4 regions of the Streptomyces sp. NPDC037389 genome follow, and region 1 is predicted to be linked to each of the others. Evidence: riboswitches for the same ligand, from Rfam matches in the RefSeq annotation. Region 1 holds a riboswitch; each other region holds the start of a gene.

Region 1 (3,295 bases):
CGATCGCGACGCTGCTGCGCCGGCTGCCCGATCTCTCCCTCGCCGCCGAACCCGGGGACCTGCGCTGGCGCGGCGGCCTGATCATGCGTGGATTGCGCACTTTGCCCGTGGAGTTCACGCCCAAAAGCCCCCTCGTGTGACGCCCGGTCAATCGGCGTTTATCGGCGCGTGACCTCCGCTACACCGGCTTGTGACTCCCGGAAGCCGTCGCTATGGTCTGCGACCAACCGGACGCCGCCCACACGAGAGGCCCACACATGCGCTCAGGAACCGGTAGACATCGCCGCCCCCGCCAGGCACCCGCCATCGTGCTCGCCGTCGGGGTGACCGGCGCCAGCGCGGCCCTGCCGCTGCTGGCGTCGGGATCCGCCGTCGCGGCGGACGCGGGCACCTGGGACAAGGTCGCCCAGTGCGAGAGCGGAGGGATGTGGAGCGCCAACAACGGCAACGGCCTCCACGGCGGTCTCCAGATGACCCAGCGGATGTGGGAGCAGAACGGCGGCATCGCGTACGCGCCGCGCCCCGACCTGGCCAGCCGGTCCCAGCAGATAGCCGTGGCCGAGCGGATCCTCAAGGCGGAGGGCGCCGACACCTGGCGCAGCTGCGCGGTGAGTTCGGGCCTGGCCGGCGAGGCGGCCCAGGGCGAGGACAAGGCGCCGGAGGTGGACCCGGGCGACGGGTCGTCCTCCGCCGCGCCGGAGGCCGGCCGCCCGCGCACGCCCGGGCGCGGCAACCAGCCCGCTCCCGAGCGCACGTCGCCCGCGCCGTCCGCCCCGTCCTCCGGGTCGCCCAAGCCCGCGCCCGGCTCGTCCGGTTCGCCCACGCCGGGCTCCTCCGGCACCCCGTCCGCTTCCACGAGCCCGTCCCCGGACACCTCCCCGGGCAAGCACCGCAAGGACCCGTCGGGGCAGCCGACGACGGGTACGACCCCCGGCGCGTCGGCCGATCCGACCGCCATCCCGACCGCACCGGTCGGCAGCCCCTCGAACACCCCGGCGAACACGCCCTCGGACACCCCTGGAACGGGATCCTCGCCTTCCGCTTCGCCGCTTCCCGGTGATGCCGGAACGCCTTCCGGAACGGGCCGCCACCGTGCCGACCCGTCGCCCTCCGGCGATGCTCAGCGGCCCTCCCGGGGCGGCGAGGGCCGGACGGATCTGCCCGCCGCGAACGACTACACCGTGCGGCCCGGTGACAACCTGTCAGCGATCGCCGAGCAACACTCGGTCGCCGGAGGCTGGCAGACGCTGTATCAGAAGAACGAAAAAGCAGTCGGTTCTGATCCGGACCTTATCCGTCCTGGTCAGCGGCTTGACATCAAGCAGTAGCGCTCCGGTTCGAGGCGAATGTCCGTTCCAGTCGAAAGTGAGACATGGGTCTCGTTGACGACCCGTCGGATGCCTCAAATCCGATTTGCTCGAATGGCCTCTCACCTGCGGAAACGTCAAGTTTCTGGGGCTGACTCCGGCCGTCGGTGGCTGAAAAGTGGGGTTTGAACCCGTCGGCCGCCTGTGATTACCGTCGTCACCGCTCGCCACCGCGAGCACCACGGCCGCACGCCGAATCCTGCCGGCGGCCGGGGGAGTCGTCGCGCAAGCGCCGTAGGCAGGAGCGGGGGAACCAAGGTAAGTCGCCGTAACGGTCCCAAGGCCAATGGCCGAAGGAGCGGGACGGCTCGGGGTGAAGCCCGGAACGCGAAAGCGCACCGGGCCGGGCGAACTCACAGCCCGAACCCGACAGCTCACCTCGTAGGCGTCGGTGAGGAAACCGACTCATGTCCAAGGGCAAGCACCGTCGTCCGTCCAAGGCCGTCCGCATCGTCACGCTCGCCGGCGTCACCGGCGCGGCTGTCGCAGCCCCTCTGATGGTCGCGACCTCCGCCAACGCCGCCTCCGTCTCCACGTGGGACAAGGTCGCCGAGTGCGAGTCCAGCGGGAACTGGCACATCAACACCGGTAACGGCTACTACGGTGGCCTGCAGTTCTCGACGTCCTCCTGGAAGGCCGCCGGCGGCGGGCAGTACGCCCCGCGCGCCGACCTGGCCACCAAGTCCCAGCAGATCGCCACCGCCGAGCGCCTGCTCGCCATGCAGGGCCCGGGCGCCTGGGGCTGCGCCGGCTACGGCGGTCTGACCAGTGGCGGCGCCAAGGCGAACGTCGACACGGACGACTCCGACGGCGGTTACGTCGCGAAGAAGTCCACGAAGTCCGCCTCCGGCGCCTACGGCAAGGCCCACGCCGACCGCAGCAAGCGCGAGGCCGCGCCGCAGGGCAAGCACAGCAGCAAGCCGGTCCAGCAGTCGGACGACTCCGACGACGAGGCCCCGGCGCCGAAGCAGACCGCCCCGCGGACCGTTCAGAAGGGCGACGGCGAGTACCAGGTGAAGGAGGGCGACACCCTCGGCACCATCGCCGCGTCCCAGAAGGTCCAGGGCGGCTGGCAGAAGCTGCACGAGCTCAACAAGAAGATCGTGCCCGACGCCGACGTGATCTTCCCGGGCCAGCAGCTCCACCTGCGCTGAGCAAGGGCCGGCCGGGGCCCCACCGGGCCCCGGCCGGCCGAGCGACCGCCCCGCTCCGATGCGACCTCCCCCCGAGCCGCATCGGAGCGGGGCTCCGCTCGTTCTGTCGACCACTTGTTGAGCGAACACACCGACGATTCGTCCGGGGATCTCGGCGTTTGTGCCAATTTTCGGCGCGGGTGACAGGGCAAGGGCGGGCGCACGCTCCGGGGCCCGTTAGGCTCGTGGTGCAGAACTCCAGACACACACGAAGGAGACCCTCGTGCCGTCCATCGACGTCGTCGTAGCTCGCGAGATCCTCGACTCGCGAGGCAACCCCACGGTCGAGGTCGAGGTCGGCCTCGACGACGGCTCCACGGGCCGTGCCGCCGTACCGTCCGGCGCCTCCACCGGCGCCTTCGAGGCCATCGAGCTCCGCGACGGTGACCCCAAGCGCTACCTCGGCAAGGGTGTCGAGAAGGCCGTCCTCGCCGTCATCGAGCAGATCGGCCCGGAGCTCGTCGGCTACGACGCCACCGAGCAGCGCCTGATCGACCAGGCCATGTTCGACCTGGACGCCACCGACAACAAGGGCTCCCTGGGCGCCAACGCCATCCTGGGCGTCTCCCTTGCCGTCGCGCACGCCGCCTCCGAGGCGTCCGACCTGCCGCTCTTCCGCTACCTCGGCGGCCCGAACGCGCACCTGCTGCCCGTTCCGATGATGAACATCCTGAACGGCGGCTCGCACGCCGACTCCAACGTGGACATCCAGGAGTTCATGATCGCGCCGATCGG
Region 2 (3,295 bases), on a different contig from region 1:
GCACCTGGGAGGACTACCGGCGCGCCCGGGTGCCGGAGTGGACCACCGGGCATCCACCGGAGCGCTTCTGCCATCTGGTGTACGGGGTGCCCGAGGGGCGGGAGGGGCAAGTGGCCCGCACGGCGGGGGCGCGCGGTGCCGCGGTCCACTGCGCGGTGCCGGGCACGGGGGCCAACCCCTGGCGCTCGGTGCCCGTGGCGGCCGCCGGTCTCGCGGCGGGGGGCACGGCATGAGCGCGTGGCGCGTCCGCGCGGGGCTGTGCGCCGCGCTGCTGCTGGTCCTCGCGGGCTGCTCCGCCTCGCCCGCCGACGACGACGGGCCGGACCGGGACGACGACGGCGCCACGGCGGCCCCCCACGCCTCGGGCACTCCGCGTGCCTCGGGCGCGCCGAAGGCCTCCGGTGTCCCGGACGCCTCGGCCTCACCCGGCGGAACGGCCACGGGTTCGGCACCTGGTTCGCCACCGGCCGCGGCCCGTTGGCAGCCGCGCCCGGGCACCCGCTGGCAGTGGCAGCTGGACGGAAAGGCCGACACCTCGGTGGACGCCCCCGTCTACGACATCGACGGCTTCGAGAATTCGGCCGAAACCGTGGCCCAATTGCATTCCAGTGGCCGGAAGGCGATCTGTTACATCAATGCCGGTGCCTGGGAGGACTTCCGGCCCGACCAGGGGAAATTCCCGAAGAACCTGCTCGGCAACAAGAACAAGGGGTGGAAGGGCGAGAAATGGTTCGACATCCGTCGCCTCGACACCCTGCGGCCGCTCATGGCGGCCCGGATGGACATGTGCCGGCAGAAGGGATTCGACGCCGTCGAACCCGACCTGACCGAGGGATTCCGCAACTCCACCGGCTTTCCGCTGACGGCCGACCACCAGCTGGCCTTCAACCGGATGCTGGCGGATCTCGCCCATGAGCGAGGCCTGGCCATCGGGCTGAAGAACGACCTGGACCAGATCCCGCAGCTGGTGAACGTCTTCGACTTCGCGGTGAACGAGCAGTGCGCCCAGTACGACGAGTGCGAGAAGCTCACCCCCTTCGTAAAACATAACAAAGCGGTCTTCCATGTCGAATACGAACTGTCGACGGGGGAGTTCTGCGCCACCGCGCGGCGGCTCGGGCTGAGCTCGATGCAGAAGAAGCTGGAGCTGGACGCCTGGCGCCGGCCCTGCTGAACGGCATTCCCGGAATTACTCGTTCCATGCTGCAAGTACCCGTGGGAACAAGGGTTTAGGGCCAGTTCGGCGGGGGCGCGCGGAGCGCGGTTCCGGGTCTGCTCCCGAAGTGAAGAAGTTCACAGATGGCCGCCCGGGTGCCGGATTTGAATGATTCATGGTGCAGGATCTCTCACCGAACACAAGATCCCGTCACCATGGCGGGCCACCCGGGCGGACGCCGAGTCCTGCCGCCGTCCCGGGTGCGGCATCGAATTGATGGATCGGCAGGAGCGGGAGACCCGAGCGGTACGGATCACGAAGTCGGTGGTCCTTGGGGTGAAGCCGGGAAATCCGGCCGGGCAACTTCGCAGCCCGAACCCGACAGGTCATCTTTCGCAGGCGGATGTCGAAGGGCTTCGGCATGTCTGCTATGCCTCGCATACCCGCTCTCATATCCCGGGCCGGCGCCGCCTCCGCCGTCACCGCCGCAACGCTGGCGGCATCGGTGCTCGTCCCCGGCCTCGCCTCCGAGGCCTCCGCGGCCACACCCGGTGAGCAGGCCCTGAGGGTCGCCGCCGGCAAGGCCGGCTCCCCCTACCAGTACGGCGCGGCCGGCCCGAACCGGTTCGACTGCTCGGGCCTGACCCAGTACTCGTTCAAGAAGGTCGGCAAGAACCTGCCCCGCGTGGCCGCCGACCAGTACAACCGCACCCGGCACATCTCCAGCGGCTCCCGCCAGGTCGGTGACCTGGTCTTCTTCCACTCGGGCAGCAACGTCTACCACGTGGGGATCTACGCGGGTAGCAACAAGATCTGGCACGCCCCCAAGCCGGGCGCCACGGTCCGTCAGGAGAAGATCTGGACCGGCAGCGTCTGGTACGGACGCGTCAACTAGGCTCCCTGACCGGGCGGTCCGTGACCCGGGCCGCCCGATCATCCGCGTCCGCGCACGGGGGTGCCGCCTCCGGGCGCGGGGAGGGAGCGACGATGAGCGACGTCACCGGCCCGGAGGCCCGCACGGCCCAGGGCACCGTACGAGGCCGCACCACCGACGGCCTCGCCGTCTTCCGGGGCATCCCCTACGCCCGGCCGCCCGTCGGGGCGCTGCGCTTCGCCGCCCCGGCCGCGCCGCGCTCCTGGGACGGGGTGCGGGACGCGGCGGAGTTCGGCCCGCCGCCCCCGCAGTCCGGCCCGATCCCCGCGACCGGCACGGCCACCGGCGACGACTGGCTCACCCTGAACGTCTGGTCGCCGGACCCCGGCGGCTCCGGACTGCCCGTACTGGTGTGGATCCTGGGCGGGGGCTATGTCTCCGGGTACGCGGGCGACCCGCTCTACGACGCCGGGCTCCTGGCCCGGCAGGGCGGCCTCGTCGTGGTCACCCTCAACTACCGGGTGGGCGCCGAGGCCTCCGCCCAACTCGACGGCGCCCCCGCCAACCGGGGGCTGCTCGACCTGATCGCGGCCCTGGAGTGGGTCCGGGAGAACATCGCCGGCTTCGGCGGCGACCCCGCGCGGGTCACCGTCGCCGGCCAGTCCTCCGGTGCCGGCTCGATCGCCACCCTGCTGGCCGTGCCCCGCGCCGCCGGCCTCTTCCGCCGGGCGATCGCCCAGTCAGTCCCCGGCCTCTACACCACCCCGGCCCTCGCCTCCGGCCTCGCCGCCGAACTCGCCGGGCGGCTGGGCACCACCCCCACCGCCTCCGGCCTCGCCACGATCGAACCGTGGCGGCTGGCCGAGGCGATCACCCCGATGATGTACGGCCTGCCCGCCCAGGCCGACCGCTGGGGGCCGCTGGCCCGGACCGGCTCCCCGTTCTCCGTCGTGGTGGACGGCGACCTCGTACCGGAGACGCCCTGGACGGTCCTGCCCGACGGCCGGGCGAGCGGCGTGGACCTGCTGACCGGTCACACCCGCGACGAGTTCCGGCCGTTCCTGGTGATGAGCGGCGGCCGGGACAAGGTCACCGACGAGGACACGAACGCGGTGCTGACCGCCTTCGCCCCCGGCCCCGACGGCCCCCGGGCCTACCGCGCCGCCTACCCGGACGCCGCCCCCGTGGAACTCTTCGAGACCGTCCACAGCGACGTCCTGTTCCGCATGCCCTCGCTCCACCTCGCCGAGGCCCACACCGCCGGC
Region 3 (3,295 bases), on a different contig from region 1:
CCCCTCGTCGCCGCCCCGCTCCTCTCCCTCTTCGCCACCCTGCTCACGGCGGTCGTGGCCCTGGCGGCGATGGTCACGCTCTCCTTCGCGCGGCAGGCGCCGGAGACGGGCGAGTCGGTGACCGAGGTCGCCACCGTCCTGATCGTCGGCGCGCTCGCCGTGGGCATCAACCGCGTCGTACGGCGCGGCAATCTCCGGCTGGCGTCCGTACGGAGCGTCGCGGAGGCCGCCCAGCGGGCCGTGCTGCCCACGCCCCCGGCCCGGATCGGCGGGCTCCGCGTGGCCGCGCGCTATGTCGCCGCGCAGGCCGACGCCCGGATCGGCGGCGACCTCTACGCGGTGCAGGACACCCCGTACGGCGTCCGCGTCATCGTCGGCGACGTGCGGGGCAAGGGCCTCGGCGCGGTGGAGGCGGTCGCGATCCTGATCGGCGCGTTCCGGGAGGCGGCGGAGCAGGAGCGCACGCTGGAGGGGCTGGCGGTGCGGCTGGAGCGCGCGCTGCAACGGGAGGGCGCACGGCGCGCGAACGTCGATCAGGCCGAGGGGTTCACCACCGCCGTCCTGGCCGAGGTCCAGCCGGGCGCGGGCGCCCTGCGCATCGTCAACCGCGGCCATCCGCCCCCGCTCCTGCTCCATTCCGACGGCACCGTCGGGGACACCCACCCCCGAGCGCCCGCCCTGCCGCTGGGGATGGAGGACCTGGGTGTGTGGCCGGACCGGGTGGAGGAGTGGGAGTTCCCGGTGGGGGCGACGTTGCTGCTGTTTACCGACGGGGTCACCGAGGCCAGGGACGCGGCCGGGGCGTTCTATGACCCCCAGCCACGGTTGCACGGCAAGCAGTTCCGCAGCCCCGACGCCCTGCTGGACTCCCTCGCGGCGGACGTGACCCGGCACGCGGGCGGGCGTACGGACGACGACATGGCCCTGCTCGCCATCCGGCGGATCGACGGCAGGCTCCGTACCGCGCCCATCACCCACAAACGTCCCCAGGTCACCGCCCGTCCCGCACGCATTCAGTTGCATAACGACTGACGAACTATCAGAAATAAGCGCTTCATAAAGAACCCCAACATGCCAGCTGGGTTCACTCTTTCGGCTTGGAATCCGGCCGCTCTGTCTATTAACGTTCGATAACGCAGCGCGGTCGTTGCAGCCGTCGCAAGGGCGGTGCCGTGCGCCTTCGCCGAATCCCGTGGGCGGAACCGGGGAACCATCATTTGGGGTGAATCGGGCCCGAACGCAGGCCTGTAGGAGACCTTCCTCCTCCGAACCCTCCCCCAGAGCCTGAACGGCCTGGGGGGACCCCCACGCTTAACCCGGTAGGCGAACAGGAAGGAAAGGAGTCGCCCTCGTGGCGTCCAACAGCTCCGACAGCTCCGCGTTCGACGGCAGTCCGTACGACCCTCCGTACGACCCCCCGTTCGTTCCCGCCTACATTCCCCCCTACGAGCCGGATCCGGCCCCCGAGGCCACTGTCCCCGCCCCCGCGCCCCGGGCGGCGGCCGACGAGTGGGCCCCCGGCGAGGACCACCCGGCGGCGCCCGTCCGCGGCCGGCACCGTGTCGTCAAGCCGCGCGGCGGCACGATGGCGCGCAGCGGGGCGGTGCTCGGCGCCGGAATGATCGCGGCGGTCGGTGCGGGCGGCATGGCCAGCGCCCAGGACCGTCCGCAGCCCTCCATATCCATGCCGGACCTGGCCCAGAGCATCCCGGTCGTCGGCTCGTTCATGGCCGACGGCCACGAGCGGGGCGGGCAGCGGGCCGTCGAGGCGCAGCAGGCCCCCGTCGAGACGGTACGTACCGTGCGCGACACCGCCGACGCCGGCGAGGTGCTGCGGGCCCGCATCCTCCAGCAGGCCGAGCACCAGCAGGGCGCCGCCGAGGCCGAGGCGCAGGCGCGCGTGGCCCAGGCCGCCGCCGAGCAGCACCGCAAGGCGGCGGCGGAGAAGGCCGCGGCGGAGCGGGAGTCGGCCGAGCGCGAGGCGGCGGACGCGAAGGCGGCGACGTACGAGGCCGCGCAGCGGGAGGCGGCGGACGGTGGGGCGGCGACGGCTGAGGCGGCCGGAACGGCCGGCACTCCGGAGCGGCACTCGACCGGATCGTCCGGCTCCGCGCACCGTGGCACCGCTGGCGGATCCTTCACCCTCCCCGTGGCCTCCTACACCCTCACCGCCGGCTTCGGCCAGGCGGGAAACATGTGGTCCGCGAACCACACCGGCGAGGACTTCGCCGCCCCCACCGGCAGCCCGGTCAAGGCGGTCGGCGGCGGCACCGTCACCCAGGCGGGCTGGGCGGGCGCGTACGGCTACCGCATCGTGCTGACGCTCGATGACGGGACCGAGGTCTGGTACTGCCACCTGTCGTCGATGGTGGTCACGTCGGGCAAGGTCGGCACGGACACGGTCATCGGCCGGGTCGGCGCGACCGGCAATGTCACCGGCCCGCATCTCCACCTGGAGGTACGGCCGGGCGGTGGCGCGCCGGTGGACCCGCTGTCGTGGCTGCGGGGCAGGGGCCTGGAGCCGTAGCGAGCAGGCGGGGCCGCCGGTCGGCAAGCCGGACAGGCCAATCAGGTCATAGCGGCCGGAGAACCCTCCGATATCGGATATCCCGGGAATGTTCTGTGTGCGATCGGGAAATCAGATGACGTGACGACCACCGCGACGATCACCACGTCCGTGCCCGCCCGCCTGGACCGGCTGCCCTGGTCCCGGTGGCATTGGACCGTGGTGATCGGTCTCGGCACGGTCTGGGTCCTGGACGGCCTGGAGGTCACGATCGTCGGCAATATCGCCGGCCGTCTCTCCGAGCAGGGCAGCGGACTGCCGATCACTTCCGGCGGAGTGACGGGAGTGGCGGCCGCGCTCTATGTGGCGGGCGCCTGTTCCGGCGCGCTCTTCTTCGGCCGGCTGACCGATCTCTTCGGCCGTAAAAGACTCTTCATGGTCACGCTCGCGGTCTATCTGGCCGCGACGGCCCTGACCGCGCTCTCGTACTCGTCCTGGTGGTTCTTCACCTTCCGCTTCGTGACGGGTTTCGGCATCGGCGGCGAGTACGCGGCGATCAACTCCGCCATCGACGAACTGATCCCGGCCGCCTACCGCGGCCGTGTCGACCTCATCATCAACGGCAGCTTCTGGCTCGGCGCCATCGCGGGTTCATTGCTGTCGGTCCTGATGCTCGACACCAGCATCTTCGCCAAGGCCGTCGGCTGGCGGCTGACCTTCGGGCTGGGCGTCATCCTGGGGCTGGTCATCCTGCTCGTACGCCGCCATGTGCCGGAGAGCCCGCGCTGG
Region 4 (3,295 bases), on a different contig from region 1:
GCCACCACCACCGTGGCGATCGTCGGCGACTTCACCGGCATCGACCTCGACCGCACCCTGGCGGAGTCCCTGGGCACCTGGACCGGCACCACCGCCGAGCCGCTGCCCGTGCCGGCCGTCACCGCCGACGACACCGGCCGCGTCGTCATCGTGGACCGGCCCGGCGCCGTGCAGACGCAGCTCCTCATCGGCCGTACCGGCCCCGACCGGCACGCGAGCATCTGGCCCGCCCAGATCCTCGGCACCTACTGCCTCGGCGGCACCCTCACCTCCCGCCTGGACCGTGTCCTGCGCGAGGAGAAGGGCTACACCTACGGCGTGCGCTCCTTCGGCCAGGTGCTGCTCTCCGCCCCCGACGGCACGGGCACGGCCATGCTCGCCATCAGCGGCTCCGTGGACACCCCCAACACCGGCCCCGCGCTCCAGGATCTGTGGACCGTGCTGCGCACCCTGGCGGCGGAGGGCCTGACCGAGGCCGAGCGCGACGTCGCCGTGCAGAACCTGGTCGGTGTCGCGCCGCTGAAGTACGAGACGGCCGCGGCCGTCGCCGCGACCTTCGCCGACCAGGTCGAGCAGTACCTGCCGGACGACTTCCAGGCGCGGCTGTACGAACGCCTCGCGCAGGCCGGCACGGTGGAGGCCACGGCGGCCGTCGTGAGCGCCTTCCCGGCCGACCGCCTCGTCACCGTCCTCGTCGGTGACGCCGCCGAGATCGCCGAGCCCGTCAAGGCCCTGGGCATCGGCCCGGTGACGGTCATCCCCGCCTGACGGCGACTCACCACCCCGGCGCGGCGGCCACGCTGCGTCGGGGCCGCGTTGGCGCATGGGTCCGTTGTGACCCATGCGCCTCTCTTATGTCCGCTTTCGGGCGGTGGTTGCATGTTGGTCGTGTGGCGTACGTCATAAAAGCCCACTTCTGTTTGCTGTTCGAATCTGACGCCGATTAGCGTCAGGCCCGGCAGCCCGCCTATCGGAGCCGCGACCGCGGCCCCCGGGAAGCCATCGCCGAGTTCCCGAGGCGCGAGCCGAGGGGAGCCGGGGACCCAAACGTCCCTGGGGTGAATCGGGCCCCTCTCACGAGGGATCCGTAGGAGACCTTCCTGCTCCGAACCCGTCAGCTAACCCGGTAGGCGAGAGGGAAGGAAAGGAACAGCCGCAGACATGGCGTTCACCCGTGCCACCGGGAAGCACCGTCGTCCGAGCCGCGCCGCGCGCGTCAGCGCCAACGTCGCGGGCATAGCCACCCTGACGGCCGCCGGCGTCGTCGCCGGTGTCGCCGCCCCGGCCTTCGCCGCCTCCGACGACACCCAGCGCCCCGAGGACACCGGCCTGACCCAGGCCGTCGTCATCGGTGACGTCATGGCCGAGCACGTCGACGCCCAGGCCGAGTCCCAGCGCAGCGCCGCCGACGAGGCCGCCGCCCGCCTCCAGGCCGAGGAGAGCGCCAAGCAGAAGGCCGTCCAGGCCAAGCAGCGCTACGAAGAGGCCCAGCGCAAGGCCGAGGAGGAGCGTGCCGCCAAGGCGAAGGCCGCCCGCGACGAGGAGCGCAAGCGCCTCGGCACCTTCGTGAGCCCGATCGACGGCTCCTACGTCTCCACCGCCTACAAGGCCTCCAGCGGCCTGTGGTCCTCCGGCAGCCACACCGGCATCGACATGCACGCCGAGACCGGTACCTCCGTCCACGCGGTGGGCATGGGCACCATCGTCGAGGCCGGCTACGGCGGCGCCTACGGCAACAACGTCGTCATCCAGATGGCCGACGGCACGTACACCCAGTACGGCCACCTGTCCTCCATCGACGTCTCCGTCGGTCAGTCGGTCACCCCGGGCCAGCAGATCGGCCTCTCCGGCGCCACTGGCAACGTCACCGGCCCGCACCTGCACTTCGAGGCCCGCACGGCCCCCACCTACGGCTCGGACATCGACCCGATCGCCTACATGGCCGCGCACGGCGTCAACCTGTAACGACGCGCGACGACTTCCGAAAGGCCCCGGCCCCCGGCCGGGGCCTTCGTGTTGGCCAAAAAATATCCATGAAGCGGCGGCACCATCGGAAAACGCCCGGGATTGCCATAGAGTCGCCGAACGGACGTCAATCGGCCGTGCTGCACGGGGATTGAGGCATGAGGCGGAGGTAGACCCATGCGGGGCCGTACGTGAGCGGCGACGGCGAAGGGCCGCGCGAGAGCCGTCGTATTTCCACGCACGCGGTGTGCACCGCCATCCGCGACGACATCGTCTCCGGCGCTTTCCCGCCGGGCAGCCGGCTCATCGAGGAAATCCTCGCCCGCCGCTACGGCGTCTCACGGGTGCCCGTGCGCGAGGCGCTGCGCACCCTCGCCTCCGAGGGCTTCGTGACCACCCGTCGGCACGCCGGCGCCTGTGTCGCCGAACCCACCGAGCGCGAGGCCGCCGACCTTCTCGACATCCGGGCCCTGCTGGAGCCGCTGGGCGCGGCCAAGGCCGCGCAGCGGCGCTCCGAGGCCCATCTCAAGGTACTGCGGGGCCTGGTCAGACTCGGTCAGGAGCGGGCCCGCGCGGGCCGCTGCGCCGAGCTGCGCCAGCTCGGCGACTGGTTCGACGAGACGCTCGCCCAGGCGTCCGGCAGCCCCTCGGTCGCCGGGCTCCTGACCCAGCTGCGCCGCAAGATCGCCTGGGTGTACGCCCCGGGGCCCGTGGTCCGGCCGGTGGAGACCTGGGAGGCGTGCGGGGCGCTGGTGGACGCGGTGGCCCGCGGAGACGTGGAACGCGCCCGGGAGCTGGCCGCCGTACGGGCCGGCCGTTCACCCGGTGAATTCCTGCTGCGGCGGACCGGCGGCGACCGCGTCCATCCGCCGAAACAGCCCGTAAACACGGCGGGCGTCCGTTCTTGACGAGGGCCCGCTATTCCTGGAGGAATAGCGGCCGGGAATTCGTGGCGGTCCCCGGTCGGGGCACGCCGTGCGCGTCTGCGGAGAGCGGCGCGCACGGCGCGTGAAAAGCCTGTGGGCACAGCCGCGGGATACGGCCCTTGGATACGACAGCGGGGCCGCGGCGGCCTCGGTCGGCTGCCGCGGCCCCGCCGCGCGGTCCCGCCCGGGGAGGGGCGGGCCGGTGGATCAGACGGTCTCCGGGAGCTCCTCGAGCCCCTCGGCGACGAGCTTGGCCAGACGGTCGAGCGCGGCCTCGGACCCCTCCGCCTCACTGGCGAGGACGATCTCCTCGCCACCCTGGGCGCCCAGGCCCAGCACGGCGAGCATGGAGGCGGCGTTGACGGGGTTGCCGTCCGCCTTGGCGATCGTCATGGGGACGCCGG

The links. Region 1 has a riboswitch for cyclic di-AMP ahead of AB0E98_RS25540 (transglycosylase family protein). Riboswitches for the same ligand answer to the same signal wherever they lie in the genome.
Region 2: linked by a shared signal. The riboswitch ahead of AB0E98_RS15410 (C40 family peptidase) and the one ahead of AB0E98_RS25540 (transglycosylase family protein) in region 1 are both predicted to bind cyclic di-AMP.
Region 3: linked by a shared signal. The riboswitch ahead of AB0E98_RS09740 (M23 family metallopeptidase) and the one ahead of AB0E98_RS25540 (transglycosylase family protein) in region 1 are both predicted to bind cyclic di-AMP.
Region 4: linked by a shared signal. The riboswitch ahead of AB0E98_RS06130 (M23 family metallopeptidase) and the one ahead of AB0E98_RS25540 (transglycosylase family protein) in region 1 are both predicted to bind cyclic di-AMP.

The regions. Positions count from the first base shown of each region.
Region 1 is NZ_JBEZUS010000012.1:113,963-117,257, forward strand. It holds gene AB0E98_RS25530 (cytochrome P450) at 1-140, shown strand, start outside; gene AB0E98_RS25535 (transglycosylase family protein) at 258-1,328, shown strand; cyclic di-AMP (ydaO/yuaA leader) riboswitch at 1,588-1,770, shown strand; gene AB0E98_RS25540 (transglycosylase family protein) at 1,775-2,521, shown strand; gene eno (phosphopyruvate hydratase) at 2,784-3,295, shown strand, end outside.
Region 2 is NZ_JBEZUS010000006.1:200,865-204,159, reverse strand. It holds gene AB0E98_RS15420 (spherulation-specific family 4 protein) at 1-233, shown strand, start outside; gene AB0E98_RS15415 (endo alpha-1,4 polygalactosaminidase) at 230-1,174, shown strand; cyclic di-AMP (ydaO/yuaA leader) riboswitch at 1,396-1,573, shown strand; gene AB0E98_RS15410 (C40 family peptidase) at 1,578-2,051, shown strand; gene AB0E98_RS15405 (carboxylesterase family protein) at 2,144-3,295, shown strand, end outside.
Region 3 is NZ_JBEZUS010000004.1:32,800-36,094, reverse strand. It holds gene AB0E98_RS09745 (PP2C family protein-serine/threonine phosphatase) at 1-1,032, shown strand, start outside; cyclic di-AMP (ydaO/yuaA leader) riboswitch at 1,172-1,340, shown strand; gene AB0E98_RS09740 (M23 family metallopeptidase) at 1,352-2,527, shown strand; gene AB0E98_RS09735 (MFS transporter) at 2,648-3,295, shown strand, end outside.
Region 4 is NZ_JBEZUS010000002.1:564,952-568,246, reverse strand. It holds gene AB0E98_RS06135 (pitrilysin family protein) at 1-768, shown strand, start outside; cyclic di-AMP (ydaO/yuaA leader) riboswitch at 994-1,148, shown strand; gene AB0E98_RS06130 (M23 family metallopeptidase) at 1,162-1,965, shown strand; gene AB0E98_RS06125 (GntR family transcriptional regulator) at 2,157-2,873, shown strand; gene AB0E98_RS06120 (HPr family phosphocarrier protein) at 3,099-3,295, opposite strand, start outside.